Regions from separate parts of the Actinomadura vinacea genome, predicted to be linked through region 2. Evidence: predicted binding sites of a transcription regulator. Region 2 holds the regulator's gene; the other holds the start of a gene.
The links. Region 2 encodes LexA, which represses DNA repair genes until DNA is damaged. Its sites were predicted from a motif close to TCGAACANNTGTTCGA; they were not measured.
Positions count from the first base shown of each region.

Region 1: ABD340_RS06990 (SAV_6107 family HEPN domain-containing protein) is a predicted target of LexA. The motif match lies at 8,981-8,996, and genes of this name have one in related genera.

Region 1 is NZ_BAAARW010000005.1:84,959-99,346, reverse strand. Features, by position in the region: gene ABD340_RS07030 (aspartate carbamoyltransferase catalytic subunit) at 1-939, opposite strand, end outside; gene pyrR (bifunctional pyr operon transcriptional regulator/uracil phosphoribosyltransferase PyrR) at 936-1,556, opposite strand; gene bldD (transcriptional regulator BldD) at 2,061-2,555, shown strand; gene ABD340_RS07015 (hypothetical protein) at 3,000-3,809, opposite strand; gene ABD340_RS07010 (MMPL family transporter) at 3,907-6,015, opposite strand; gene ABD340_RS07005 (hypothetical protein) at 6,015-6,251, opposite strand; gene ABD340_RS07000 (response regulator transcription factor) at 6,342-7,025, opposite strand; gene ABD340_RS06995 (sensor histidine kinase) at 7,022-8,113, opposite strand; gene ABD340_RS06990 (SAV_6107 family HEPN domain-containing protein) at 8,298-8,864, opposite strand; gene ABD340_RS06985 (L,D-transpeptidase family protein) at 9,077-9,856, opposite strand; gene ABD340_RS06980 (YbaK/EbsC family protein) at 10,010-10,483, shown strand; gene ABD340_RS06975 (arsenate reductase family protein) at 10,480-10,842, shown strand; gene ABD340_RS06970 (hypothetical protein) at 10,901-11,779, shown strand; gene ABD340_RS06965 (hypothetical protein) at 11,805-12,137, shown strand; gene ABD340_RS06960 (GNAT family N-acetyltransferase) at 12,161-12,781, shown strand; gene metF (methylenetetrahydrofolate reductase [NAD(P)H]) at 12,700-13,677, opposite strand; gene ABD340_RS06950 (polyprenyl synthetase family protein) at 13,880-14,388, shown strand, end outside.
Region 2 is NZ_BAAARW010000011.1:55,197-69,584, reverse strand. Features, by position in the region: gene ABD340_RS12055 (nuclear transport factor 2 family protein) at 1-246, shown strand, start outside; gene ABD340_RS12050 (vitamin B12-dependent ribonucleotide reductase) at 374-4,270, opposite strand; gene nrdR (transcriptional regulator NrdR) at 4,399-4,872, opposite strand; partial or broken gene ABD340_RS12040 (serine hydrolase) at 5,104-5,511, opposite strand; gene ABD340_RS12035 (MFS transporter) at 5,570-7,111, opposite strand; gene ABD340_RS12030 (LysM peptidoglycan-binding domain-containing protein) at 7,218-7,580, opposite strand; gene lexA (transcriptional repressor LexA) at 7,788-8,486, shown strand; gene leuS (leucine--tRNA ligase) at 8,681-11,191, opposite strand; gene ABD340_RS12015 (lytic polysaccharide monooxygenase auxiliary activity family 9 protein) at 11,543-12,151, shown strand; gene ABD340_RS12010 (long-chain-fatty-acid--CoA ligase) at 12,306-13,847, shown strand; gene ABD340_RS12005 (glycosyltransferase family protein) at 13,885-14,388, opposite strand, start outside.

The sequences.
Region 1 (14,388 bases), on a different contig from region 2:
GGAGATTTCCTTTCCGATGGCGGGCTCGGATCCGCCTAGCAGCAGGTAGAGGACGGCCATGCGGGCGCTCACGCCGTTGGCGACCTGCTCGACGATGGTGGAGCGGACCGAGTCGGCGACCTCGGCCGCGATCTCGACGCCGCGGTTCATCGGGCCCGGGTGCATGACGATGGCGTCGTCGGCCATCCGCGCCATCCGCTCGCCGTCCAGGCCGTACCGGCGGCTGTACTCGCGCACGGTCGGGAAGTAGGCGGCGTTCATCCGCTCGGCCTGCACCCGCAGCATCATGACCACGTCGCTCTTGGGCAGCACCGCGTCCAGGTCGTAGGACACCGCGCACGGCCAGGTGTCGACCGCCACCGGCAGCAGCGTGGGCGGTGCGACCAGGGTGACCTCGGCGCCCAGGGTGTTCAGCAGCAGCACGTTGGACCGCGCCACCCGGCTGTGCAGGACGTCGCCGACGATGGTGATCCTGCGGCCGTCCAGCGCGCCCAGCCGGCGCCGCATGGTGAAGGCGTCCAGCAGCGCCTGGGTGGGGTGCTCGTGGGTGCCGTCGCCGGCGTTGACCACGCTGCCGCGCACCCAGCCGGCCAGCCGGTGCGGCGCGCCGGACGCGCCGTGCCGGATCACCACGCCGTCGGCGCCCATCGCCTCCAGGGTGAGCGCGGTGTCCTTCAGGCTCTCGCCCTTGGACACGCTGGACCCCTTGGCGGAGAAATTGATCACATCGGCGGACAGCCGCTTGGCGGCGGCCTCGAACGAGATCCGGGTCCGGGTGGAGTCCTCGAAGAACAGGTTGACCACGGTGCGGCCGCGCAGCGTCGGCAGCTTCTTGATGGAGGAGCGGCCCGACACCTGGTCGAGCTCCTCCGCGGTGTCCAGGATCAGCAGGGCGTCGTCCCTGCTCAGGTCGGCCGCCGAGATCAGATGCCGGTTCACTCGCGCTCCTCCCCCGCCGGGCCGAGCATGACCGCCTCGCGGGCGTCGTTCTCGTCCAGCAGCACCTTCACGGTCTCGCGCATCGAGGTGGGCAGGTTCTTGCCCACGTAGTCGGCGCGGATCGGGACCTCGCGGTGCCCGCGGTCGACCAGGACGGCGAGCTGGACGGCGCGCGGCCGGCCCAGGTCGTTGAGGGCGTCCAGCGCGGCCCGCACGGTGCGGCCGGAGAACAGCACGTCGTCGACCAGCACCACGATCCGGTCCTCCACGCCCTCGGGCGGCAGCTCGGTGCGGCCCAGGGCGCGGGCGGGCTTCAACCGCAGGTCGTCGCGGTACATCGTCGCATCGAGCGATCCGCACGGGACGCGGCGGCCCTCGACCTGTTCCAGCTGGGCGGCCAGCCGGTGGGCGAGCGTCACGCCGCGGGTCTGGATGCCGAGCAGGACGACGTCGTCGCCGCCCTTGGTGCGCTCGAGGATCTCGTGCGCGATCCGGGTGAGGGCGCGCCGGATGTCGGGGCGCTCCAGGACGGCCTTCTGCGCGGCGGCCTGCGCCGCGGCACCGGCGTCCGCCGGATCGCGTGCGGGGTCGCCGCGGCGGGCATCACCGTCCGCCACGCGCGCCTGGGCCGGGCGGTCCGGTGTGGAGGGGACATTCGAGGCAGCATTCACCGCCGGAACCTCCTTTCCCGCCTCACGGGACGGGCTTTAAAGGACGTCTTGTCCGTCTCACCGTAGCAGGACCGGATCGCTGCCCCGTCCCCGGACCGAACCGCGTCTTAGCAGGTGAGAGGCGTCACATCGGACGGCGCGCGGACGGCGCGCGGACGGGGTGCGGGCGGCGCGCCGGCCGGCCCAAGATCGGGACGCAACGGATGAGACGGATGAGACACGACATCTCTGGCCGTTCCGTACGATCCGGACGGCCCAGATCGAGACCTGCGGATTCGACCGCTTTTTTCCAATCGGCTTGACCTGAGGCCGTCCCCGTTTTACCGTCACTGTCCGTAACCATCCCTGGAGACAGAGCTTTAAGGCATCACAGCCCGAAGGACCTGACTCCCCCCGGGAACCCACCCGGGGCCCGACCACAACGACGATAGTGAGCCTGGGGGCCGCAAAATGCCGTCTGAATACGCGAAGGCTCTCGGTGCGCGCCTGCGCGCCATCCGCACTCAGCAGGGCCTGTCCCTGCACGGTGTGGAAGAGAAGTCCCGAGGCCGCTGGAAGGCCGTCGTCGTGGGTTCGTACGAGCGGGGCGACCGCGCCGTCACCGTTCAGAAGCTGGCCGAGCTCGCCGATTTCTACGGCGTGCCGGTCTCCGAGTTGTTGCCCGGCGGAGCCGCGCCGAGCCCGCTCGGGCCAACGCCGAAGCTCGTGATCGACCTCGAGCGGCTGCAGCAGCTTCCGAAGGACAAGGCCGGTCCCCTCGCCCGTTACGCCGCGACGATCCAGAGCCAGCGGGGCGACTACAACGGAAAGGTTTTGTCCATCCGTCAAGAGGACCTGCGTTCACTCGCGGTCATCTATGACAAGTCTCCGACCGAGCTGACCGAAGAGCTCATCACCTGGGGCGTCCTCGACCCCGAGGCGCGCCGGGCCGTCGAGTCCTTCTGACCGGTCGGACCGCCCGTCGGCGACCCGCGTAGCGATCGCCTAGCGGGGCCTTGGACGCGACACTCTCCGGTGACCCTTCCGGCGTCGCGCCCAAGGCCCCGTCTGCGTTCCCCACCGCCCCTCAGCCGGTCCCTCGGGCCGCTCCGCCGTCCGGAGCCCCGATGATCAGTGCCCTGCCCCTGAGCGCCGCCTGAGAGACGGCAGGGCCGGGCCTGCCGGCGGCGGTCGCGCTCAGGCGGTGGAAGCCGCCGGCCGCCGGATCGGACGCCATCAAGATCACCGCGACCCGCGGCCCCGGCCCGGGGCGGCGGGCCGGGCAAGTTTCCTCGCGCGTCCTCTCTTATGCGCCGACCCGCCATTCCCTGAATCGGTTACCAGGCGTTTACCGGAACGCCGGTCGGGCGTTTCCGTGTGGTCATCGGAAACGCGCTGCCGGGTCGTCCGCTATCGCAGTCTGGCGGTGTCCCGGGGAAGCACCACCTGGCCGGTGACGAATTCGCTCCAGAGGCCGAACTTCGTTTTCGTGCCGGGCCGGGCCGCGGTCTCGACGAAGCCCACCGGCCGGCCGTTCACCATGCGGGTGGCGCCGAACGACAGCTCGAAACGGGCGGTGCCCTGGCGCTCCTCCGGCGGGACGGCGGTGGGCGGCACGATCTCGTCCAGCGTCCAGCGGTGGTCCCGCCGGTACGGCGCGGAGGCCCGCTCGAAGGTCTGCTCCAGGAGCACCCCGCCCGCCGGGATGACGACCAGCGCCCCGCGCAGCCGGCCGACCATGGCGTTGAAGACCAGGACCTCCTGCCGCTCGCCCGTCGTGAGGGTGCCGCGGCCCGAACCGATCTGCGAGCCGGGCGGGCACGCCCGCACGCCCTTCTCCCTGATCAGCTCGGCCGTGCAGGTCGGGAACGCCTGCGGGTTGAAGCGGATCGAGCGGTCGAACAGGAACACGAAACGGCGCGCGCCGGCCTGGACCGAGCCGTCGGCGGTCCGGCTCCGGCGGTCGAACGCCACGGTGACGCTGCGGCCCTCGCCGCGGGTGGCGGTGACGTCGAGCGAGTCCAGGTTCTCCGGGCCGGGGACGTCCGGCTCGTACGGACGCTGCGGCCCGCCCGGCGCCGGGTCGGGCGGGGCTCCGGCGTCCGCCGCGGCCGCCGGGACGGTCCCCGCGAGGGCGGTGGTGAGGGCGGCCGCGGCGAGCCCGATCCGGGCGGCGGAATGGGCGACGGAATGGACGGCGGAACGGTCGGCAGGGCGCATATTCTCCTCCGTTGTCGGCTGCGAGACGGTTCCACTTGATCAACACATGCCGAAAGCGGAGATAAAAGCCGGACCGCGTCCGCCGCTAACCGATCACCTATTCCACCCGTTCCAGGGACACTTCGGGAAGGCGCCGGGCCAGCGGCCCGGGCAGCCACCAGGCGCGCCGTCCCAGCAATTGCATGATCGCCGGGACGATCAGGCAGCGGATGACCACGGCGTCCAGCAGAATCGCCACCGCCAGGCCCAGCCCGAACTGCTGCAGCATCCGGGACGGGCTCAGCACGAACGCCGCGAACACCACGATCATGATCGCCCCGGCGGCGGTGATCACCTGACCGGTCGCGGTGAGCCCCTCCCGCACCGCGAGCGCCGGATCGCGGGTGCGGGTCCACTCCTCGTGGATCCGCGACAGCAGGAACACCTCGTAGTCCATGGACAGCCCGAACACGATCGCGAAGATCATCACGGGGATGAACGCCTCGATCGGGCCGGCCTCCGCGCCGAACCGGCCGTCCTGGAACACCAGCGTGATCGCACCGAGCGCGGCCGCGATGCTGAGCAGGTTGAGCAGCGCGGCCTTGATCGGGATCAGCACGGAGCGGAACACCACCAGCAGCAGCAGCGCCGACAGCCCCACCACGATCGCGACGAACAGCGGCAGCCGCCCCGAGACCGTATCGGCGAAGTCCTGCGTGGCGGCCGTGGAACCGCCGACCAGGTACCCGCCGGGGAGCACGTCCTCGCGCAGGGTGTGCACCAGATCCGCGGTGCCCTCGTCCTGCGGCGCCGTCTCCGGGAAGACCAGCACGGTGAACAGCCGGCCGTCGCCGGACGGGATCGGCGGGGTGGCCGCCGCGACGCCGTCCGTGCCGGACAGCACGCCCTGGATCCGGCGCCCCGCTGCCGCGTCCCCCTCCCCCACGACGACCAGCGGGCCGTTGAAGCCCGGCCCGAAGCCCTCGGCCAGCAGGTCGTAGGCCTCGCGGCTGGTCTGGCCGGCCGGGTCGTTCCCGGCGTCGGCGAAGCCCAGGCGCATGCCCAGCGCCGGCGCCGACAGCGCCAGCAGCGCCAGGACGGCCACCAGCAGCGCCGGGACGGGACGGCGCTGCACCGCCATGGCCGCCCGCCGCCACCGCGCGCCCGGCTCCCGGCCCTTCGCGGCGGCCTTGGCGGCCCGCTTCAGCACGTGCCGCCGGATCCGCCCGCCGAAGACGCCCAGCAGCGCCGGCAGCAGCGTCAGCGAGGCCAGCATGGTGACCAGCACGGTCAGCGCGACCGCCAGCGCCACGCCCTGCAGCGCGCCGAGCCCCAGCGCGACCAGGCCGAGCAGCGCGATGACGACCGTGCAGGCGGCGACGAAGACGGTGCGGCCCGCGGCGTCCAGCGCCCGCCGCGTCGCCTCCCGGGGCTCCGCGCCGTCCAGCAGCTCGTGCCGGTAGCGGTAGAAGACCAGCAGCGCGTAGTCGACCCCGACGCCCAGCCCGACCAGCATCATGATCGGCGGGGTGAAGTCGGCCACCGTCGCCACCCGCGAGGCCAGCACGATCAGGCCCATCGAGGCGCCGACCGCGAACAGCGCGGTGACCAGCGGCAGCGCGGCGGCGAGCAGCGAGCCGAACAGCAGGACCAGGATCACCAGCGCGGCCATCATGCCCGCGCCCTCGGCGCCGCCGCCCTCGCTCTCCTCCGCGCCGCGCGCCGCGTCCCCGCCCGCCTCCACCCGCACCCCGGCCGAGGCGGCGGTGCGCGCGGTCTCGATGATCCGGCGGACGTCCTCCTTCGGGACGGCCTCCGCCTTGCCGGACAGCGTCACGGTGCCGTACCCGATCGTGCCGTCCCGGGAGATCGCCGCGGCGTCCTCGTACGGCGCGCGCACGCCCGCCACGCTCGGCAGCCCCTTCACCCGGTCGAGCGCCGCCCGCACCTCCCGCTCGACGGCGGGCGCGCGCAGCCCGCCCGGCGCCTTGACCACGATCTGCACGCTGTCGCCCGCCTGCGCCGCCCCATGCCGCGTCAGCAGGTCGGTGGCGCGCTGCGACTGCGTCCCGGGAAGCGTGAAGTCGTTGCGGTAATCCGCCCCGGCCGCCTGCCCGGCGACCGTGACGGCCACCAGGACCAGCGCCCACAGGGCCAGCGCGGCCCACTTGAACCGGAACGACCACGCCGCCACGCGCGCGATGACGCCTTCGGATCGCCCCGCCATCAGTTCCCCCTCCGGGTGGCGACCCGCAAGCCGACGAACGCGCCGGCCACCGCGAACAGCGGCGGAACGAGCGCGAACACCGCGATCAGCGCGGGATTGCCCTCCACATCGGGGGTGATGCCGAGAACGAAGTGGAAGAACGCGGCGCCGCCCTCGGTGGTCACGAACCCGGCCGCGCCGCCGGCCAGGAAGCCGACGAACGCGCCGCCGGCCTTGCTCGGAGATGAATCGTCCATGGGCACACCGTGCGGGAACGGCATGGCCCGCCGAATCGGCCGCCGGGCGCCGCGAGGCTACGGCGGTTGTTGCGCACCGCCCGCACCGCCCTACGCCCGGGGTTGCGTCCCCGTGCCGCCCGCGTAGCCGGGCGCGACCATGCCGCTCTCGTAGGCCAGCACGACCAGCTGCGCCCGGTCCCGGACGCGCAGCTTGGCCATGATCCGGCTCACCGCGCTCTTGACCGTCGCCGGGCTCAGCACCAACCGCGCGGCGACCTCGTCATTGGACAGCCCCTCCGCGACCAGCCCCACCACCTCGCGCTCGCGCGGCGTGAGCCCGTTCAGCCGCAGATCGGGCCCAGGACGCACCGCCCGTCCCGCGTACTCGGCGATCAGCCGCCGGGTCACCGACGGGCTGATCAGCGCGTCGCCGCGGGCCGCCACCCGCACCGCCCGGATCAGCTCCGCCGGATCGGTGTCCTTGACCAGGAACCCCGCCACGCCCGCGCGCAGCGCCCCGTACACGAACTCGTCCAGGTCGAACGTCGTCAGGATCACGATCCGCACCTCGGGCAGGTCGGCGGCGATCCGCCGGGCCGCCTCGAGCCCGTCCATGCCCGGCATCCGGATGTCCATCAGCACGACATCGGGCCGCTCGGCGCGCGCCATCGCCACCGCGGCCCGCCCGTCGGCGGCCTCCCCGACCACGGCGAGGTCGTCCTCGTCGTCCAGCAGCGAGCGGAAACCGGCGCGGACCAGGGCCTGGTCGTCGGCGAGCAGAACGCGGATCATGCCTGCGCACCGTAGGGCAGCCGGGCCCTCACCCGGAAACCGCCGTCCGGATCCGGCCCGGCCGCCAGCTCGCCGCCCAGCGCCCGCGCCCGCTCCCGCATGCCGCGGATCCCCCCGCCGCCCGCCGCCGCGCCGCCCCGGCCGTCGTCCTCGACCTCGACCCGCAGCTCCGCGGCGCCGTAGCCGAGCGTCACCCGCACCCGGCGCGCCGCCGCGTGCCGGGTCACGTTCGTGACCGACTCCTGCAGGATCCGGTACGCCGCCAGATCGACGCCGGCCGGCAGCGGCCGCGGCTCCCCCTCGGTGCGGACCTCCACCGCCAGCCCGGCCAGCTCGGCGTACCGGACCAGGTCGCCGAGCCGCTCCAGCCGTGCCGCCGGCGCCGTCGCCTCCGCCTCGTCCACCTGCCGCAGCACCCCCAGCGTGGAGCGCAGCTCGCGGAGGGTGTCCCGGCTCGCCTCCTTGATCACGCCGAGCGCCGTCCCGGCCTGCGCCGGATCGCGCTCCAGCCGGTGCAGCGCGGTGCCCGCCTGCACGTTGATCATCGACAGATGGTGGCCGACCACGTCGTGCAGCTCCCGCGCGATCCGCAACCGCTCCTCGACCGCGCGCAGCCGGGCCGCCTCCTCCGTCCGCCGCACCGCCGCCAGCAGCGACTCCTGGCGGCCGTGCCGCACCACGCCGAGCGCGACCACCGCCACCACCCAGCCGGCCAGCATGGTCAGCGCGATCCCGTTGAACTCGTGGTTGCCCGCCAGCGTCCCGAGCCCGGTGCCGATCACCAGCACCGCCGCCACCGCCACCGCCGAGTACGTCCGCCCCTCCGCCGCGACCGCGTACAGGCACAGCATCACCACCACCAGCAGCGGCCCGTCGACCGGGCTCAGCACGTAGTAGACGCCGCTGGCCAGGAGCGCGTACACGCCCGCCGCCAGCACGTGCCTCCGCGGGACGAACAGGGCGCCGCACACGCTGAGGACCAGCGCCGAGTCCAGCAGCGTCCGCGGCCACGGCTGCTCCGGACCGCCCAGCCAAGCCACGACGGTGGCCGCGACCACCAGCGACGTCACGACCGCCGGGAAGACCATCCCCCCAGCTTGGCTTCCTCCCCCGCCCAAAGAAAGGGGATTCCCCTCGCAGGAGGGCTTTCCTGCTAACGGCCGACTCCACCAGCCAGGTGCCGGCAGCTTGGGGGGCTGGTCTTGCTCGAAGCGGCCTCAGGTACCGCGCGAGCACGCTACCTGGCCGGTGAGTTGAAGCCGGAGGCGAGCCTCACCGGCCAGATCGCGAAGCGATGTCGCGCTCGCACCAAGCCAGGTCAGGGTGCGAGCCGCCAGGCGAGCACCCTGGGCCGGGGTTGTATGAACACAGTGTGGGCTGGCCGGGGATGCCCAGGGTGTCCTCGACCAGGGAGACGAAGATCTCCGCGTCGTGCAGCAGCTCGTCGGCCTCGCGCGCGGTGACGGCGCGGGGCAGGCCGGCCTCGGCGGCGGCGCGCTTGTCGGCGCCGGCGGCGAAGAACGCGGCCCATTCGCGCAGCGCCGGATCGGCCTCGGGCAGGAGCACCCAGACGCTGCGCGGACGGCTCCGGCGTTGGGGGTCGGCCGGCTCCTTGGACGCCAGCACGGCGGCCGCGGCGCGCAGCGCGGCCAGGTGCGCGCAGACGTACCGGACGGCGGGCGAGGTCGCCTCGGCCGCCTCGGCCAGGCCCATCCGGGCGGCGTGCAGCTGGCCCACCGCGGTCTGCGCGGGACGCGGCGGTTGCGGTGGACGGGATCGGGGACTGGGCAGGCGCTGGGCAGAAGAGTGGAGCCCGTGTGCGGTCATCGCTGTGGACATGACTGCCTCCTTCCGGCGGCTCGGGCCGGCCGGGCGGAGAGCTTCCCCTCACTCCGCCCGGCCGTCCGTCCCGGCGGGGACGTCGCCCTGGTGCGGGCCGCGAGTCCCGCACCACGTCGAACATAAGTTCGACGCATTCACAGTAAACCGTCCTGACGTCGATTCGTCAATGCGTTCGAACGAGTGGCGTGACCCGCAGTGATCTTGCGAGGTCACCGCGGGCGGCGCACGTGGACGGGCACACCGGTCTTGACGATCTCGGGGAAGTACTCGGCGATGTGCATCGGGAGCCGGACGCAGCCGTGGGAGGCGGGGTGGCGGGGGACGTCGAGGGCGCCGTGGAAGGCGATGCCGCCGTTGAAGTAGATCGGGTTGTAGAGCCGGCCGAGCGGCGAGACCTCCCAGCCGGAGGCGCGGCGTCCCGTGCGGAAGTCGCCGGTGCCGGTGGTGGCGTAGCGGCAGCGGGCGACCTTGGCGCCGCGGTCCTTGGCGCAGTAGTACTCGCCCGATCCGGAGGAGATGTGCGTGATCAGGTCCGGCTTGCCGTCCTTGTAGACGACGAGGAACTGGCGGCGCAGGTCGACGTCGACGCGGTCGGCCTCGCGGCGCTTGGCCATGGGCTCGGGCTGCTTGGGGGCGTCGAGGGCGGCCCAGGTCTTCTTGCCCACGTTGCTGCTGGGCTTGAGCCGGTTGACCTTCTGGAAGGCCCACACGGCCATCTGGGTGGAGAGCCCGTACCTGCCGTCGGCGCGGCCGGGGTCGTACTTGAGTTGCTTGAGACGCCGCTGCAGTTGCCTGACGTCCTCGCCCTTGGTGCCCGCCTTGAGCGTTCGGCGCGGAGGCCGGGTCGTGGGAGCGGCGGTCGGGGCGGTCGTGGACGGAGAGGCGGCGGGCGTCTCGGCGGTCCGGCCGGCGTTCGTCTCGCCGCCGGAGCATCCGGCCACCATCATGGCCCCGCCCGCGATCAGCAACGTGCCCTTTCGAACGCTCATCTGGCTCCCTCGCACATATGGTCCCCTCGGGCGCTGTCCTCCCTTGGACGCGACGAGACTCAAGGGGGGTTCGACCACTTTAGAGTGATATTCCGCCTACGGAAGGTGGCATCGCCTCCGCCGCCGGCTCCGGGCGGCTCTAAAGTGATGCCCATGCATCCCAACGTGGAACGGGTCGCCCGCGCGCTGCGCGAGCAGGGCGCCACCGGGGAGATCGTCGAGCTGCCCGAGGCGGCGCCGACCGCGCAGGCCGCGGCCGACCAGCTGGACTGCGCGGTCGGGGCGATCGCCAACAGCCTCGTCTTCGACGCCGACGGGACGCCGCTGCTGGTGCTGACCAGCGGCGCGCACCGGGTCGACACGGCGCGGGTCGCGGCGCTGGTGGGCGCCGCGAAGGTCAGGCGGGCGGCCCCCGAGTTCGTGCGCGCGGCCACCGGCCAGACGATCGGGGGCGTCGCGCCGTTGGGCCATCCGGCGCCGATCCGTACCCTGGTGGACGTCTGGCTGGACAAGTACGACCGGGTCTGGGCGGCGGGCGGGATCGCCCACACCGTGTTCCCGACCTCGTACGAGGAATTGCTGAGGATCACCGGCGGCGAGTCCGCCGACGTGGGGGTGGGCGAATGACCGGCACCGAACTGTGGCACAACCCGCGCTGCTCCAAGAGCAGGGCCGCCAAGGCCGCGCTGGACGAGGCGGGCACGCCGTACACCGAGCGTCGCTACCTGGACGAACCGCCCACGGCCGAGGAGCTGGACGCCGTCCTGAAGCGGATCGGGGCCGAGCCGTGGGACGTGGCGCGGCTGAACGAGCCGGTCGCCAAGGAGCTGGGCCTCAAGGACATGGAGCGCGACCGGGCGCGCTGGATCGCGACGATGGTGGCCAACCCGTCGCTGATCCAGCGGCCGATCGTGCTGACCGCGGACGGGGACGCTGTGGTGGCGCGCGATCCCGAGTCGGTGCGCAAGGCTCTCGACAGCGCGTGATGCGAGTGTGATTCTGGGAGACTGACGGGGACCGATCCAGAGTGATCGCGGAGGGGCGATGACCGCGCAGATGCGCACCGGCCCGGCGGCGCGCCACGCCGACTTCAGGGGGATCGATCCGGCGGCGCTGAACCAGCTGATCAAGCAGGTGCAGGACGCCAACACCGCCATCAGCGGCTGGCTGAACGGGCATCGTCCGCCGGCCGGGGTGTCGGCCGCGGGGTACCGGCAGGCCGAGCAGGTGGCGCGGTGGGCGGCCGATCAGCTGGGCATGCTGACCCGCCGCTACAACTACGCGATGACGCATCCGGACCGGGGCGGCGGGGTCGAGGCGCCGCCCGCTCCGGCGCCGCGGCCGCGCACGCCCGGCGGCGCGCCCGGGGACGGGCCCGCGCCCGGTGGCACGCTTGAGCCGGTGCTGCCGCCGAAGCGGGCGGAGCCGCCCCGGCAGGCGGCGCCCGCGCCCCGGCCGCCCTCGACCACCCCGAATGGCGCGGGCGGCGATCTGGGCAACTTCCCGACCCGGCCGGACGCCGCGAAGGCCGCCAAGACCGACGCGCTGGCGGTGGCGGCGGCCGTCCAGGACGGCAAGCCGGTGCCCGCGTCGGTGTGGAGCCACCTGAAGGACAACGCCGGCGATCCCGACTACACCGAGAAGCTGTACGAGCGGCTCGGCCCGGCGGCGGCCGCCGACCTGCTCAAGGCCGCGGGCGGTGACCAGGCCCGGGTGGGCGCGGTCCGGGAGTCGCTCGGCACCGCGAGCCACCACGTGGTGATGGACGCGCGGTGGCTGCGCGCGTTCCTGGCCGAGGCCGACCGGGCGGGGGTCCGGCCGGTCGCCGTCCAGGTCCTCACCGGGGCCGACATGAGCCGCCGCACCCGCGAGGCCGCCGGCAAGCTCGACCTCAAGCCCGTCGCCGACCGCAAGGCCGGATAGCCGAGCCGGCAGAGAGGAGGCCGCGATGGCCGCTCCCCCGCCCCCGGGCAGCCTCCCGCCGCCGCTGGACTCGGCGGCGGCGACCCGGCTGCCGCCGACCGAGCGGCCTAACCCGGCCTACCGCGAGCTGTACCAGGCGTACGCCGACGCCTACGGCAGCATCAACCGGCTCCGCCAGGCCCTGGATCCCGCGGTGCGGACGCTGAACGGCACTGACGCCTGGCTGGGCCCCGAGGCCCGCCAGTGGGGCGGCCAGCTGGAGACCAACCGCGGCACGCTGCAAAAGGCCGCCGACAAAATCCTGTGGGACATCTACGACCGGCTGTCGGCGACGCAGCGGACCGTCCCGCGGGCCTGACCGCTGGGTCTACCCTCGACCAGGTGAAGGAAGCCAAGCTCCGCGAGATCGACCACCGCGCCTTCCTGCGGCGGCTCGACCCGATCCTGGCGGTGTACGCGGCGGCGATGCGGCCGCCCGCCGAACAGCTCCCCGGCCGCCACACGATCATGGAACGGCACACCTCGTACCCGGGATTCCGGGCGGTGGTGGCAGAGCGGCGCGGGGCACTGCTGCCGCGCGGCGGGATCCGCGGGTTCGGCTACGGGTTCCACGGCGCGCGCGGCCAGTGGTGGCACGACGTGGTGCGCGGCGCGCTGGCCGGGACGGCCGGCGAGGAGCACGCGGTCCGGTGGCTGGACGACCCCTTCGAGGTCGCCGAGTTGCACGTGCACCCCGATCATCAGGGGCAGGGGCTGGGGCGGCGGCTGCTGAACACCCTGTGCGAGGGCCGTCCCGAGCGGACCGTGGTGCTGTCGACGCTGGACCGCGGCCCGGAGGAGACCCCCGCCAGGCGGCTCTACCGGTCGGTGGGCATGGTCGACCTGCTGACCGGGTTCGTGTTCCCGGGCGGGGGCCCGCCCTACGCCGTGATGGGGGCGGCGCTGCCGCTGGCGCCGTACGAGCCGGGCATCGCCGCCGGCCCGTCGCCGGGCGCCGCGTAGGAGGCGGCGTCCAGCAGCCCGTACACCTCACGGGTCGCGGTGGACTTGTTGAAGGTGATGAAGTGGATGCCGGGCGCGTCCTGCTCCAGCAGCTCGCGGCACAGCTCGGCGGCGTGCTCGATGCCCAGCCGCCGCACCGCGTCGGGGTCGTCGGCGACGGCGTCGAAGCGCTCCCGGACCTCGGGCGGGAACGGCGCGCCGGACAGCTGCTCGGACCGCTCGATCGTGCTCATCTGGGTGACCGGCATGATCCCCGGGACGATCGGCACGTCGCATCCGGCGGCCTGCACCCGGTCGCGCAGCCGGAAGTAGTCCTCGGCGCGGAAGAACATCTGGGTGATCGCGTAGTCGGCGCCGGACCGGCACTTCTCCACGAAGTAGCGGGTGTCGCTCTCGACGTCGACGGAGCGGGGGTGCTTGTAGGGGAAGGCGGCGACCCCGACGCAGAAGTCGCCGGCCGAGCGGATCATCCGCACCAGGTCGGCGGCGTACTCCACGCCCTCCGGGTGCCTGATCCACTCCCCCATCGGGTCGCCCGGCGGGTCGCCGCGCAGGGCCAGCAGGTTGCGGACGCCGGCCGCGGCGAACCGGCCGATGAGGTTGCGCAGCTCGGCGGTGGAGTGGTCGACCGCGGTGAAGTGCGCCACCGGGGTCAGGGTGGTCTCGGTCGCGATCCGCTCGACGATGTCCACCGTGGTGTCGCGGGTGCCGCCGCCGGCGCCGTAGGTCACCGACACGAAGGTCGGGTGCAGCGTCTCCAGCTCGCGGATGGCGCGCCAGAGGTTGCGGACGCCGTTGTCGGTCTTGGGCGGGAAGAACTCGAAGGAGAAGGACCTGCCACCGGCGGCGAGCAGCTCACGGATGGTGGGGGCTCGGTCAGGGCGTTCGCGTCGCATCCTCCAAGGGTAGTGCCGCCCGCCCCCGTCCCCGGCGCCCGCGGCTTCGCGGCGGATCGTCAAGACTCCGGCAGGGGGCCGGCGCCGGAGGGGCAAAATTCCCATGGTGACACCGGTGAAGGCCGGGAGATTTCGTTACATTCGACGAAATACTCCCCCGGCAATGGGGAAGGCTGCCTACACCACTGGATACGATCATCGCATGTCCATGAGCCGCATCCGCAAGGAGGTCGACGCGGCACTGCTGGCATTCGTCGACCGGCAGCGCCCCGGCCTGCTGGCCATCAGCCCGGAACTGGCGCCCATGCTGGGCGCGCTGGACGCGCTGCTGGCAGGTGGGAAGCGGCTGCGGCCCGCGTTCTGCTTCTGGGGCTGGCAGGCCGCCGGCGGCCGGGAACCGCGTGAGGGCGTGGTCGCGGCGGCGGCGTCGCTGGAGCTGCTGCAGGCCAGCGCGCTGATCCACGACGACGTCATGGACTCCAGCGACACCCGCCGGGGGCAGCCCTCGGTGCACCGGCGGTTCCAGGCGCTGGCGCGCGCGGAGGGCTGGTCCGGGCACGCCGGGCCGTTCGGTGAGGGCGCCGCGATCCTGCTCGGCGATCTGTGCCTGGCCTGGTCCAGCGAGATGTACGAGACCAGCGGCGTCGCCCGGGACCTGATCGGCCCCGGCCGCCAGGTCTACGACCTGATGCGCACCGAGGTCATGTGCGG
Region 2 (14,388 bases):
TCCGGACGGGACGCGTTCATCGAATTCATCGCCGCCGCGCCGGTGGCCGGCGCGCGACTCGACCTCAAACGGGTCATCGCCGACGACCAATACGCGGTGGTGCACTACAACATGATATCGCCCGAAGACGAACGCGGCGTGGCGGTGGTCGACATCTGGCGGCTGGTCGACGGCCGGATCGCCGAGCACTGGGACGTCGTACAGCCGGTGCCGGAAGCCGCAGAGATTCCGAACGGGATGTTCTGATCGGCGGGGTGCCGGTAAAACCGGCACCCCGCCTTGACACGACCGCCGAGAGCGTTCGGAACTCCTCACCGCCACCATTCCGGAGCGGGGAGCCAACATCTTGCCGTCTCCCCGCTCCGACCCGTTGTCAGCTGCAGCCGCTGGTGGAGCCGCAGCCCTCGCAGACGTAGCAGCTGCCGGCCGGGCGCATCTTCGTGCCGCAGGTCAGGCACAGCGGCGCGTCGGCGGTACGGCCCTGGCGGCTCTCGATGACCTCCATCGACGAGTGCGCCTGCGGCGCGGCGGACGGCTCCGCCGCCGGGCGGCTGATCTCCGCCGTCTGCGCCAGGCTCTCCCGGTCGATCTGGTCGTCGTGCTGCAAGCTGGCCGGGTCCTCCCCGTTGACCTGCATCGCCCGCTCCTTGGCCGACAGGATGCCCAGCTCCGCGCGGGTCTCGTACGGCAGGTGGTCCAGCGCCAGGCGGCGGAAGATGTAGTCCATCATCGAGGTCGCCATCCGGATGTCCGGATCGTCGGTCATCCCGGCCGGCTCGAACCGCATGTTGGTGAACTTCTCCACCCACGTCTCCAGCGGCACCCCGTACTGGAGGCTGATGGAGATCGCCATGGAGAAGGCGTCCATGACGCCGGCCAGCGTGGAGCCCTGCTTGCCGAGCTTGAGGAAGACCTCGCCGACGCCGTCGTCGGGGTAGGACGAGGCGGTCATGTAACCCTCGGCGCCCGCGACGGAGAACCGGGTGACGGTCGCCGGACGCTGCTTGGGCAGGCGCTTGCGGACCGGCCGCGGCACCGCCGCGGCCTCGGCCGGAACCTCCTCGGCCTTGGCCTCCTCCGCCTTCTTCGCCACCGACAGCGGCTGCCCGACCTTGCAGTTGTCGCGGTAGATCGCCAGCGCCTTCAGGCCGAGCTTCCAGCCCTCGAAGTACACCTTCTCGATGTCCTCGATGGTGGCCTTCTCCGGCATGTTGACGGTCTTGGAGATCGCTCCGCTGAGGAACGGCTGCGTCGCCGCCATCATCCGGACGTGCCCCATCGGGCTGATCGCCCGCTCGCCCATCGCGCAGTCGAACACCTCGTAGTGCTCGGGACGCAGGCCGGGGGCGTCCACGACATGGCCGTGCTCGGCGATGTACTCGACGATCGCCTCGATCTGCTCCTGCTGGTAGCCCAGCTTCACCAGGGCCCGCGGCACCGTGAGGTTGACGATCTGCATCGACCCGCCGCCGACCAGCTTCTTGAACTTCATCAGCGCCAGGTCGGGCTCGATGCCGGTGGTGTCGCAGTCCATCATCAGGCCGATGGTTCCGGTGGGGGCGAGCAGCGAGGCCTGCGCGTTGCGGTAGCCGTGCCGCTCGCCGGTCTTGAGGCAGTCCTGCCACTGCTTGGTGGCGGCGGTGTGGATCGCCTTGTCGATCTCGTCGAGCGTGCGGATCTCGTCGTTGGCGGCGGCGTGCTTGCGCATCACCCGCTTGTGCGCCTCGGCGTTGCGGGCGTACCCCTCGTAGGTGCCGACCACGCCGGCCAGCTCCGCCGAGCGCCGGTAGGCCACGCCCGTCATCAGGGACGTGATCGCGGCGGCCAGCGACCGGCCGCCCTCGGAGTCGTAGGCGTGCCCGGTCGCCATCAGCAGCGCGCCCAGGTTGGCGTACCCGATGCCCAGCTGCCGGTAGTCGCGGGTGGTCTGCGCGATCTTCTCGGTCGGGAAGTCGGCGAAGGTGATCGAGATGTCCATCGCGGTGATGATGATCTCGGTCATCTTGACGAACTTCTCGACGTCGAAGGCCCCGTCCTCGCGCAGGAACTTCAGCAGGTTGATGCTGGCCAGATTGCAGGACGAATTGTCCAAACTCATATATTCGGAGCAAGGGTTACTTGCTGTGATACGTCCGGACTCGGGGTTGGTGTGCCAGTCGTTGATCGTGTCGTCGTACTGGATGCCCGGGTCGGCGCACTCCCACGCCGCCTTGGCCATCAGCCGGAACAGCTCCTTGGCCCGGATCTTCTCCACGACCTCGCCGGTCAGCCGGGCGCGCAGCCCGAACTCGTCGTCGGACTCGACCGCGCGCATGAACTCGTCCGACACCCGGACGGAGTTGTTGGCGTTCTGGTACTGGACGCTGCCGATGTCCCTGCCGCCCAGGTCCATGTCGAAGCCGGCGTCGCGGAGCGCGCGGATCTTGTCCTCCTCGCGCGCCTTGGTCTCGATGAAATCGGCGACGTCGGGGTGGTCCACGTCCAGCACGACCATCTTCGCGGCCCGCCGGGTGGCGCCGCCGGACTTGATCGTCCCGGCGGAGGCGTCGGCGCCGCGCATGAACGACACCGGCCCGCTGGCGGTGCCGCCGGACGACAGCAGCTCCTTGCTGGAGCGGATCCGGGACAGGTTGAGCCCGGCCCCCGAACCGCCCTTGAAGATCACGCCCTCTTCCTTGTACCACTCCAGGATCGACTCCATCGTGTCGTCCACGGAGAGGATGAAGCAGTTGTGGACGCGGAGGTTGCCGGAGAGGTACTCCCCGCTCTCGGTCTGGATGTCGTAGACGTCCATCGGACCGAGGTCCTCGATCCGGTCGATCTCGAGCCGCTTGGTCTGCTTGGCGGCGAGTCCCGGCTTGGCGAAGCTCTCGTGCAGCTTGAGGGACTTGGCCGGGTCGACGAAGCCGATCTCGTCGCAGAAGATCCGCCGGTCCCCGGCGGTCTGGACGCGGAGCGTCCAGCAGGGCTTCTGGTCCGGCCGGTTGGGCTTCTTGACGCCCACCCGCGAGTAGATCCCGAACCGGAGTAGCAGCCGCTGCATGCCGCGGATCAGCTTCTCGGAGATCATGTCCACCTCGACGACCGTGGACCGCTCCCGCTCGGAAACGAACCCTTCGGCCTGGAAGACGCTCCGCAGGTAGGCCGCGACCACCGGCAGTGGAGCCGTAAACAGGCGCGGCGGGACGACCATGTCGACACCGCGCGCACGCAGCCCCCAGGCCTCGACGAAGTCCTTGAGGACGGCCCCGTAGAGACGGGTGCGGCGGCAGTCCAGCCCGGCGTCCTGCGTCTCCACGGAGCGCTCGTGTCGGTGGACGTCCGGAAAGACGATGTTCAGCTGGCGGTTCACCCATTCCCGCTCAGCCTCGGTGACCGTCATCGCCTCGACGGTCAGCGACCGGTTCGTGCCGTGCTCGTACTGCCCGACGAACCCGTCGGACTGCAGCCAACCGGCAAGGGCGGCCTCGGCCATCTCGGCCGTGGTGATCTCAGCCTCGCCGTACGAGTCACGCCGGTGCCATTCGAGCTTGTCGCCGACCTTGAGCTCACCTGCCGGGACGAACGCGCCGTACTGCTCGTCGCTCGCCTTCCAGACCAGGTGGTCGGCCGTGACGTCCAGCGCGTAGCCCGCCTTGGTGTGCACGCGGAGCACGTTCTTGACGCCGTTGGCCTTGGTGGCGACGATCCGGGTGAGGCCGTCCGCGTCGTACACCTTCGTGCCGACCGCGTTCTGTTCGACCAGCCGACCGATCGGGATCAACCCTGCGGGCGTGCTGACCAGCGAATCATATGGCTGGCACGCCGAGACCTGCTGCGGGGACTTGGTGCCGACGTTGAACCAGACCGGGGAGTTGAAGCTGAACAACTGGTGGACCAGTGCGTACTTCAGTTCGTGGTCGAAGACCTCGGCGTCCTGCTCGGAGGCGAAATAGCCGTTGGCGAGGCCGGTGTCGGTGTACATGCGGACGACCCGGTCGACCAGTTGCTTGAGGCTCCATTCCCGCTGCGGGGTGCCGACCGCGCCGCGGAAGTACTTGGACGCCACGATGTTGACGGCGTTCACCGACCAGAAATCGGGGAATTCGACGCCGCGCTGCTCGAAGTTCACCGAGCCGTCGCGCCAGTTCGTCATGACGACATCGCGCCGCTCCCAGCGCAGTTCGTCGTACGGATGCACGCCGGGCGTGGTGAAGATGCGCTCGATCTTGAGCCCCTTGCGGACCCCCTTGCCGCGCCGGGATGCCGAGCCGCTCACCGTCTCCGTCATGCCTTCCCCCTCTCGGGCCCTCGCCCCGGGCCCTGTTCAGGACAACCGCGCCCGGCGGCCGGGTCATCCCGGCCGCGGGCTCTTCTTCTGTGCTGATCTGCTGCTTTGACCTGCTGCTCGATCCGCCCTCAGCGGGGCGGGGCGGGCTCCCCCGAGGAACCTCTCGTGCGCAGCGACTCGATCTCCCGGGCGAAGTCGTCCAGCGACTCGAAACTCCGGTAGACCGACGCGAACCGCAGATAGGCGACCTCGTCGAGCTCGCCGAGCGGTCCCAGAATGGCCAGTCCGACCTCGTTCGAGGGGATCTCCGCGGCGCCGGTCGCCCGGACCGCCTCCTCCACCCGCTGCCCGAGCTTGGCCAGCGCATCCTCGTCCACCGGGCGGCCCTGGCAGGCCCTGCGCACCCCGGCGATGATCTTTTCCCGGGAGAACGGCTCGGTGACCCCGCTGCGCTTGGCCACCATCAGGAGCACGTTCTCCTGTGTGGTGAATCGCTTGCCGCATTCCTGGCACGAACGGCGGCGCCTAATGGCCGACCCGTCGTCGGTGGAGCGGCTGTCGATCACTTTGGTGTCGGGGTTTCGGCAGAACGGGCAGTGCACGCGTTCCCCTCCTTCCCCTTGCACCCAGAAAACCAATGACCACAAGAACACAACTTATGGTTAATGACATTCATGTGACCACTAGATGTTGTGGTCAACCGTACGAGGATCCGGGGGCACGCGCAACCTGGACCGCACCCCTCGCACGTAGACCCTGGTCACATCGAGCCTCCCGCGCCCCGTCGGGCGTGTCGGCCACAGCCACCACCAAAACACCACAAACCACTCGCGTCAGCGCGGCAGGACGAGGGCCGCGATCTCCTCGACGGCGCCCGCCTCCAAGGGGTTGAAGCGGTTCTTGGTCACCGCGAACGCCGTCCCCGTCGCCGGGTCCGCGAACGCTGCGCTCCCGCCGATGCCCGGCATCCCGAACACCCCCGGACGGTCCGGCCCGAGCGGCCCCAGCGGGTATCCCAGCGCCCACGTCGCCGGGGAGCCCATCACCTCGTCCACGCCCTCGAAGGCCGGGGCCGACAGCTCGCGCAGCCGCTCCGGCGACACCAGGCGCACCCCGTCGACCTCGTCCAGCAGCGCCGCGTACACGCGGGCCACCGCGCGGGCGGACAGGCACCGGCCGCCACCTCGGCGATCGGCTCCCCATGCCGGTACACCGACACCTGCATCCCGGTCTCCGTCCCGGTTTCGATCATCCGGTCGACGGCGTCCTGAATTCTCTTCTGCAGCATGGCGGCACCTCTCACTTGATCAGGGCAGGTTCGGGCTCTGGCCGATCCTGGACGGGCTCCGCGCCGATCGGCGGCACGCGGCGAAGCATCACGGCCATCAGGACGGCCATGCCCGCCAGCAGGACGGCGCAGGCCAGCGCGACGACGTGCAGTCCGCCCGTGAACGCGGTGCGGGCGGAGTCGAGCAGCGCGTCCCGCGCCGGGCCCGGCAGGCCCGCCGCGGCCGAGACGGCGCCGGACAGGCTCTCCTTGGCCTCTCCCGCACCCGCCGGAACCTCCACCCGCGCGCGGTACAGGGCCGTGCCGAGGCTGCCCAGGATCGCGATGCCCAGCGCGTAGCCGAACTCGCCGCTGGTCTCGTTCAGCGCCGCGGCCGAGCCGGCCTTCGCCGGCGGCACGGAACCGACGACCAGATCGGTGGCCAGCGTGACCAGCGGGCCGCCGCCCAGCCCGATCAGCGCCCAGCCGGCGATCAGGGTCGCCGGGCCGGGCTCCGTGCCGACCTGGGTGAGCGCCAGCAGCCCGCACACCGACACGGCCAGGCCCGCGGCGATGAGCGGGGCGGGACGGAACCGGCGGGCCAGCACCGGCGACACCTGGAAGCCCACCATGTTCGCGGCGAGCGCGGGCAGCATCCACACCGCCGCGCGCAGCGGCGACAGCCCCTGGACGAGCTGCAGGTGCTGGGTCAGCAACATCATGATCGAGCCCATCAACAGGGTCGCCGCCATCATCCCGGCCAGCGCCGCGCAGAACTCCCGGTCACCGAAGAGGCGCAGGTCGATCAGCGGATCGCCGAGCCGCCGCTGCCGCCGGACGAAACCCGCGCCCACCAGCACCCCGGCCACCGCCGCCGCCACCGGGAGCGGCTCCGGGCCGCCGCGGGCCAGTTCCTTGAGCCCGTAGACGATCGGCAGGATCGCCGCGAGCGACAGCAGCACGCTGGCCAGGTCGATCCGGCCCGCGCCCGGCTCGCGGCGCTCGGGCAGCAGCACCGGGCCGAAGACCAGCAGCAGGACCATGGCGGGCACGCCGATGAGGAACACCGACCCCCACCAGAAGTGCTCCAGCAGCATCCCGCCGGCGATCGGCCCGAGCGCAGCGCCGCCCATGAAGCAGCCCATCCACACGCCGATCGCCAGCGACCGCTGCCGCGGATCGCGGAACATCGTGCCGATCAGCGACAGCGTCGAGGGCGCCAGGGCGGCGCCGGCGACGCCCAGCAGCGCCCGCGCCGCGATCAGCATCCCGGGGCTCGTCGCGTACGCCGCCGCCACCGACGCGACGCCGAACGCGGCCGCCCCGGCCAGCAGCAGCCGGCGGCGCCCGATCCGGTCGCCCAGGCCGCCCATCGTGATCAGGAACCCGGACAGCAGGAAGCCGTACACGTCCATGATCCACAGCTGCTCGGTCGCCCCGGCGCCCAGCTCGGCGCTCAGCCGCGGGAGCGCCAGCAGCAGGACGAAGACATCGATCGACACCAGCAGGGCGGCCAGGGCGAGCACGCCCAGCCCCGCCCATTCACGCCGTCCCGCCCTCGCGGTCGCGTCCATGAGACCCTCCTCCGCGGCGCCCCCGTCGGGCGCCTTTCGCGAGGAGGTCGGAGCGGGCACACGGATCTCTACACACCCGCGCGGCATTCTTTGCCGGCGGGCGGGGTCAGCGGGCGGGCATGCGCAGGTGCTGGCCGGGCTGGACGATCGCGTCGGACAGGCCGTTGAGATCGGCGATGCGGCGCACCGTGACCCGCGGGTCGCCCTCGGGATCGTCGCGGCGGGCGATGTCCCACAGCGTCTCGCCGGGCTCGACCACCACGGTCTCGCCGCGCCCGGACGCGCCCTCGGGAGGCGCGCCGCCGCCCGCCCCGCCCGCGTTCGCGCCGAGCGCCGCCGTCAGCCAGAACAGCACCAGCAGCACGGCGGCGATGAATCCGATCAATACGGCGCGGCCCCTCCGGGTCAGCCGCAGCGGCGGCTCCGTGGCTTTCCTTCCGGAATGTCGCCCGTTGAGCGAACCCGCCATCTCGGCCCTCCCTGGATCAAGCCGTGAACCCGAACCGCACGTTCTACTCGAATACATTTTCGATCGAACGCCTGTACGATGTTGTACAGCACGGAGACGACGAAACGCGAGTACTTTCTTCGAACAATTGTTTGATCATCGGCTCCGGACGCGATAGCGTGCCATGACAAGGAGTGACGGATCCCAGCGCCGGGGAGGCGACGAGCGATGAGCAAGGTCCGGGAGCTGCCCGACGGCCCGATGGACGAGAGCGGGCTCACCCAGCGGCAGCGCATGGTGCTCGAGGTGATCCGCGACTCCGTCCAGCGCCGCGGCTACCCGCCGTCCATGCGCGAGATCGGGGAAGCGGTCGGGCTGACCAGCACCTCCAGCGTGTCGCACCAGCTCCGCGCCCTGCAGCGCAAGGGCTTCCTGCGCCGCGACCCCAACCGGCCGCGCGCGGTCGAGGTCCGGGTGCCGGGCGCCACCCCCGTCCGCACCGAGGACGAGGCCTACGAGGCCGCCGCGACCGCCGACACCTCCACCCGCCCGGCGCCCGCGTACGTGCCGCTGGTCGGCCGGATCGCCGCCGGCGGCCCGATCCTGGCCGAGGAGGCGGTGGAGGACGTCTTCACCCTGCCCAAGCAGCTGGTCGGCGAGGGCACCCACTTCCTGCTCAAGGTGACCGGCGACTCGATGATCGACGCCGCGATCGCCGACGGCGACTGGGTCGTGGTCCGCCAGCAGCCGGTGGCCGAGCAGGGCGACATCGTCGCCGCCATGATCGAGGGCGAGGCGACGGTGAAGACGTTCAAGCGCCGTGACGGCCACATCTGGCTGATGCCGCAGAACCCGGCCTACGAGCCCATCCCCGGCGACGAGGCGTCCGTGCTGGGCCGCGTCGTGGCCGTCCTCCGCAAGATGTGATCCGCACGCTCCCCGCGCGGACGGCGGCCCGGAAACCCGGGCCGCCGTCCGCGCGGACGGCGGCCCAGCGCCCGAGCGGGCACGGTGGGAGGACGGTCAGGAGGACGCCGGTGCGCCCCTGGCACCTGCCACCGGGGGCACCGACTTCCTGACCTGGCGGAAAGCGGGCGCCGCGCCCGTGGCGCGTGCGCGGGTCAGGCCGGGACGATGTTGACGATCTTCGGGGCGCGGACGATCACCTTGCGGATCTCCCGCCCGCCCAGCGCATCCTTGATCTTTTCCGAGGACAGCGCCAGGCTCTCCAGCTCGCCCTCGCCGATCCCCGGCGCGACCTCCAGCCGGTCGCGGACCTTGCCGGCGACCTGGACGACGCAGGTGACCGACTCCTGCACCAGCAGCGCCGGGTCGGCCGCGGGCCAGCCCGCGGTCGCGACCGGGGCGGTGCGGCCCAGCAGCTCCCACGCCTCGTCCGCGGTGTACGGCGCGAACAGCGACAGCATGATCGCCATGGTCTCGGCGGCCTCCCGCACGGCCGGGTCGGACCCGCCGGGCCCGCCGTCGATCGCCTTGCGGGTGGCGTTGACCAGCTCCATGATCCGCGAGATCGCCACGTTGAACCGGCGCACCTCGACCAGCGCGGTGGCCTCCTCGACGGTGCGGTGGGTGACCCGGCGCAGCTCGTCCGAGCCGGCCGCGGGGTCGGCGCCGACCGGGGCGGTGACCTCGGTGGCGATGCGGTGCACCCGGGACAGGAACTTGGACATGCCGTGCGGCGACACGTCGGCCCAGTCGATGTCGTCCTCGGGCGGGCCGGAGAACAGCATGGCCAGCCGGACGACGTCGACGCCGAACCGGTCGATCTGCTCGCCCAGGTCGACCATGTTGCCCAGCGACTTCGACATCGCCTTGGCGTTCAGGATGACCTGGCCCTGGTTCAGCAGGCGGGTGAACGGCTCGGTGAAGTCCACCATGCCCATGTCGTACAGGACCTTGGTGAAGAACCGGCTGTAGAGCAGGTGCAGGATGGCGTGCTCCACGCCCCCGGTGTACTGGTCGATGGGCATCCACTTGCGGACCTGCTCGACGTCGAACGGGCCCTCGGTGTAGCCGGGCGAGCAGTAGCGGAAGTAGTACCAGGACGAGTCGACGAAGGTGTCCATGGTGTCGGTGTCGCGCTTGGCCGGACCGCCGCACTTGGGGCAGTCCACGTTGACCCAGCCGGACGCGGCGGCCAGCGGCGAGGCGCCCTTGGGCGCCAGGTCGGCGCCGCGCAGGTCGTCGGGCAGCCGGACGGGCAGCTGGTCGTCGGGCACCGGGACCTCGCCGCACGCCTCGCAGTGCACGATCGGGATCGGGCAGCCCCAGAAGCGCTGGCGGGAGAGCAGCCAGTCGCGCAGCCGGAAGTTGACCGCGGCCCGGCCCAGGCCCTTCTCGGCCAGGATCTCGGTGATCCGGGCGATCGCGTCGGCCTTGGCCAGACCGTCGATCGGGTCGGAGTTGACGATGCGGCCGTCGCCCGCGGTGGCCACGCCGGTCTCGGCCGGGTCGGGCTCGCCGGTGTCGACGACCACCCGCACCGGCAGGCCGAACTTCAGCGCGAAGTCCAGGTCGCGCTGGTCGTGCGCGGGCACCGCCATGATCGCGCCATGGCCGTACTCGGCCAGCACGTAGTCGGAGGCCCAGATCGGGATGCGCTCGCCGTTGACCGGGTTGATCGCGTACCGGCCCAGGAAGACGCCGGTCTTGTCGCGCTCGGTGGACAGCCGCTCGATCTCGGACTCGCGGGAGACCTCGTCGCGGTAGGCCTCGAACGCGGCGCGCTCCTCGGGGGCGCAGATCTCCTCGGCCAGCGCGGCGTCGGCCGCGACGACCATGAACGTCGCGCCGTACAGGGTGTCGGGACGGGTGGTGTAGACGGTGACGGGCTCGTCCCGGCCCTCGATGACGAAGTGGACGTCGGCGCCGGTGGAGCGGCCGATCCAGTTGCGCTGCATGAGCAGGACCCGGTCGGGCCACTTGCCCTCCAGCTGCTTCATGTCGTCCAGGAGCCGGTCCGCGTAGTCGGTGATCTTGAAGTACCACTGGGTGAGCACGCGGCGCTCGACCAGGGCGCCGCAGCGCTCGCAGTGGCCGCCGACGACCTGCTCGTTGGCCAGCACGGTCTGGTCGTTGGGGCACCAGTTGACCTGGCCGCCCTTGCGGTAGGCCAGCCCGCGCTCGTAGAAGCGCAGGAACAGCCACTGGGTCCACCGGTAGTACTCGGGGTCGGAGGTGTGCAGCCGCCGGGACCAGTCGAACGAGGGGGCGTACCGGTGGAACGAGGCCGCCTGGGTCTCGATGTTGGCGTAGGTCCACTCGGCGGGGTGGGAGTCGCGCTTGATCGCGGCGTTCTCGGCGGGCAGGCCGAAGGAGTCCCAGCCGATGGGGTGCAGGACGTTGTAGCCCTTCTGGAACCAGTAGCGGGCGATGACGTCGCCGATGGCGAACGCCTCCGCGTGCCCCATGTGCAGGTCGCCGGAGGGGTAGGGGAACATGTCGAGCGCGTAGCGACGCTCCCGGCCGTCGGCGTCCTCGGCGGCCTCGAACGGGTCCAGCTCCGCCCAGCGGGCCTGCCACTTGTCCTGAACCGCGCGCGGGTCGTACCCGTCGCCGGAGGCGGACGGGCCTCCCGCCGGCGCGTCGCGGAAGGTGTCGTCGCTGCTCACGGTCGCTACTCCACTGGTCCTGTCGGTACGGGGTGCGGCCCCGTGCCCTGACATGTCCGTGCCTTGAAAAGGCGATGCCCTGACATGAAAGGACCCCTCGCACCAGGAGGGGTCGCCGCGCCGGCCTGCTGGCGGTCAGCGCGGCGGGCTGAGAAGCAGCCGGGTCCGCATACAGCAAGACTAGCGCAGGGGCAAGGCCCCCCGCTGGCCCGCGGGACCGCGGCCGGGCGCGGGTTTGGGCCTTGACGGGTGCACGGGAGGTCGTTCAGCCTGTCATTGACAGGAAGGTTTCCTATTAGTAGGAGCCCTCGCCGATCCCCGACCCCGTCCCCCCGCCAAGGAGGATCGCGCATGTCCAGTACATTCCGCATGCCTGGAAAGAAGGGCCTCGTCCTGGCCGCGGCCGCCGGGCTCGGCCTGCCGCTCGCCGTCGCCGCTCCCGCCCTCTCCCACGGCTACACCACCTCGCCCCCGAGCCGGAGTTCCCTGTGCAACACCGGGCAGGTGCAGAACTGCGGCGCCGTCCAGTGGGATCCGCAGAGCATCGAAGGCCCCAAGGGCTTCCCGCAGGCCGGCCCCGCCGACGGCAAGATCTGCGCCGCCGGTGACAGCCGATGGGCTCCGCTGGACGACCCGCGCGGCGGCCAGTGGCCGGCGGCCAGGCTGAACAGCGGCCAGTCGTTCACCTTCACCTGGAAGCTGACCGCCGCGCACGCCACCACGTCCTTCCGCTACTTCATCACCCGCAACGGCTGGAACCCGGCCCAGCCGCTCACCCGTGCCGCCCTGGAACCGCAGCCGTTCCTCACGCAGAACTACGACGGCCGGCAACCGCCCTCGAACGCCTCGCACCCCGGAAGGCTCCCCGCCAAGCAGGGCCGCCACCTCATCCTGGCCGTCTGGGACATCGCCGACACCGGCAACGCGTTCTACCTCTGCTCGGACGTCACCTTCGGCTGATCCCGCCCCCGGCCCCGGCCCGGTCCCGCCCCGTCCCGTCCCCCGTTCGGGGTATGGCGCGGGGCGTTCCGGATACAGGAGGATGAGCGCAACCGTTTGTACACTCGCCGGTAACAACCGGCCGGGTGGCCAGCAGCCCCGTGCGAGGAGTGCCATGCTCAACCTCTCCGTCCTGCTCGAGGACGCCGCGCGCAAGACCCCCGACCGCGACGCCGTCGTCTTCGGCGAGATGCGGCTGTCCTACGCACTGATCGAGACCGTCGCGAACCAGGTGGCGAACCTCCTGCGGGATCGCGGTATCGGCCCGGGCGACAGGGTCGCGCTGTCGTGCCCGAACGTCCCGTACTTCCCCATGGCCTACTTCGGGATCCTCAAGGCGGGAGCGGCCGTCGTCCCGCTGAACGTGCTGCTCAAGCCGCGCGAGATCGCCTACCACCTGGACGACTCCGGCGCCAGGGCGCTGTTCGTCTTCGAGGGGACGCCGGAGCTGCCGCTGGGCGAGATGGGCCGCGCCGGTTTCCAGGACGCCGCGGGCTGCGAGCACCTGTTCCTGATGACGGCCGACCCGGGGGCGGCCGAGTCGCCGTACCCGGACGCGGAGCTGTTCTGGCCGGCGCTGACCGGCATGCCCGGCACCATCGACCCCGCGCCGACCGGCGCCGACGACACCGCGGTGATCCTCTACACGAGCGGGACCACCGGGCGGCCCAAGGGCGCCGAGCTGTCGCACTCCAACATGCTGATGAACGCGTTCGTGTCGGAGGCGATGTTCGAACGGCGCGAGCACGACGTGCTGCTCGTGACGCTGCCGATGTTCCACGCGTTCGGGCAGTCCTGCGTGATGAACGTGGGCCTGCGGCGCGGCGCCACGCTGGTGCTGCAGCCGCGCTTCGAGGCGGCGGAGGCGCTCAGGCTGATGGCCCGGGAGAAGGTCACGCTCTTCGCCGGGGTGCCGACGATGTACTGGGCGCTGCTGTCGGACCCGGGCACCGTCCCGGCCGAGGAGGCGGCGGCCGCCCTGCACACCTGCGTGTCCGGCGGGGCGTCGCTGCCGCTGGAGGTGCTGAACGGCTGCGAGGCCAAGTTCGGCGTCAAGATCCTGGAGGGCTACGGGCTGTCGGAGACCTCGCCGGTGGCCTCGTTCAACCAGCTGGACCGTCCGACCAAGCCGGGCTCGATCGGCACCCCGATCTGGGGCGTGGACATGAAGCTGATCGACGACGAGTGGAAGACGGTCGAGGGCGAGGGCCCGGGCGAGATCGCGGTCCGCGGCCACAACGTGATGAAGGGCTATTACGGCCGCCCGGAGGCGACCGCGGAGGTCGTCCGGGACGGCTGGTTCCGCACCGGCGACATCGCGCGCCGCGACGAGGACGGCTTCTACTTCATCGTCGACCGCTCCAAGGACCTGATCATCCGCGGTGGGTTCAACGTGTACCCGCGGGAGATCGAGGAGGTGCTGATGACCCATCCGGCGGTGTCGCTGGCCGCCGTGGTGGGGGTGCCGCACGACCGGCACGGCGAGGAGATCAAGGCGTACGTGATCCGCGAGCCGGACGCCGAGGTGACCGAGGACGAGCTGCTCGCCTGGGGCCGGGAGAACTTCGCGGCCTACAAGTACCCGCGGATCGTGGAGTTCCGGGACGACTTCCCCATGACCGCCACCGGCAAGATCCTCAAACGCGAGCTGCGGTGACCGCGCGAACGGCGACGGTCGATGAGGGCGGGGACGTTCAGAAGAGGATGTGCTCCTCGGCCATTCCGTAGTGGGCGACGCGGGCGTCGGCGAGCAGTTCCAGGTCGCTGGGCTGCCAGGTGTGCCGGTCGGGGTCGGCGTGCCGGATGGTGATGAACGAGTAGCGGTCGGCCGCGTACACCTGCACCCCGTCCTCGCGGAGCCGGTGGAACAGGTCGGTGTCCTCTCCCCTGCCGACCTCGGCGAAGCGGTACTCGCGCAGGAGGTCACCCTCGGCCAGGAGCGCCCCGCCGCGCAGGACGTTCACGTAGCGGTGCTCCAGGCCGGGGTGGCGCAGGACCATGGCGTCGATGGATTCCAGGTGCGTGTAGTGCGCCAGCTTCCCGACCACCGACGCCTCCGTGTAGGAGAAGGCCGGAACGAGATCGGAGACGTAGTGCGGGCCGTACAGCTCGTCGTCGTCCATCTTGCCGATGTACGCGCCGTCCGCGGCCTCGATGCCGAGGTTGAGGCACTCGCCCAGGGAAAGGGAGCGGTCGGC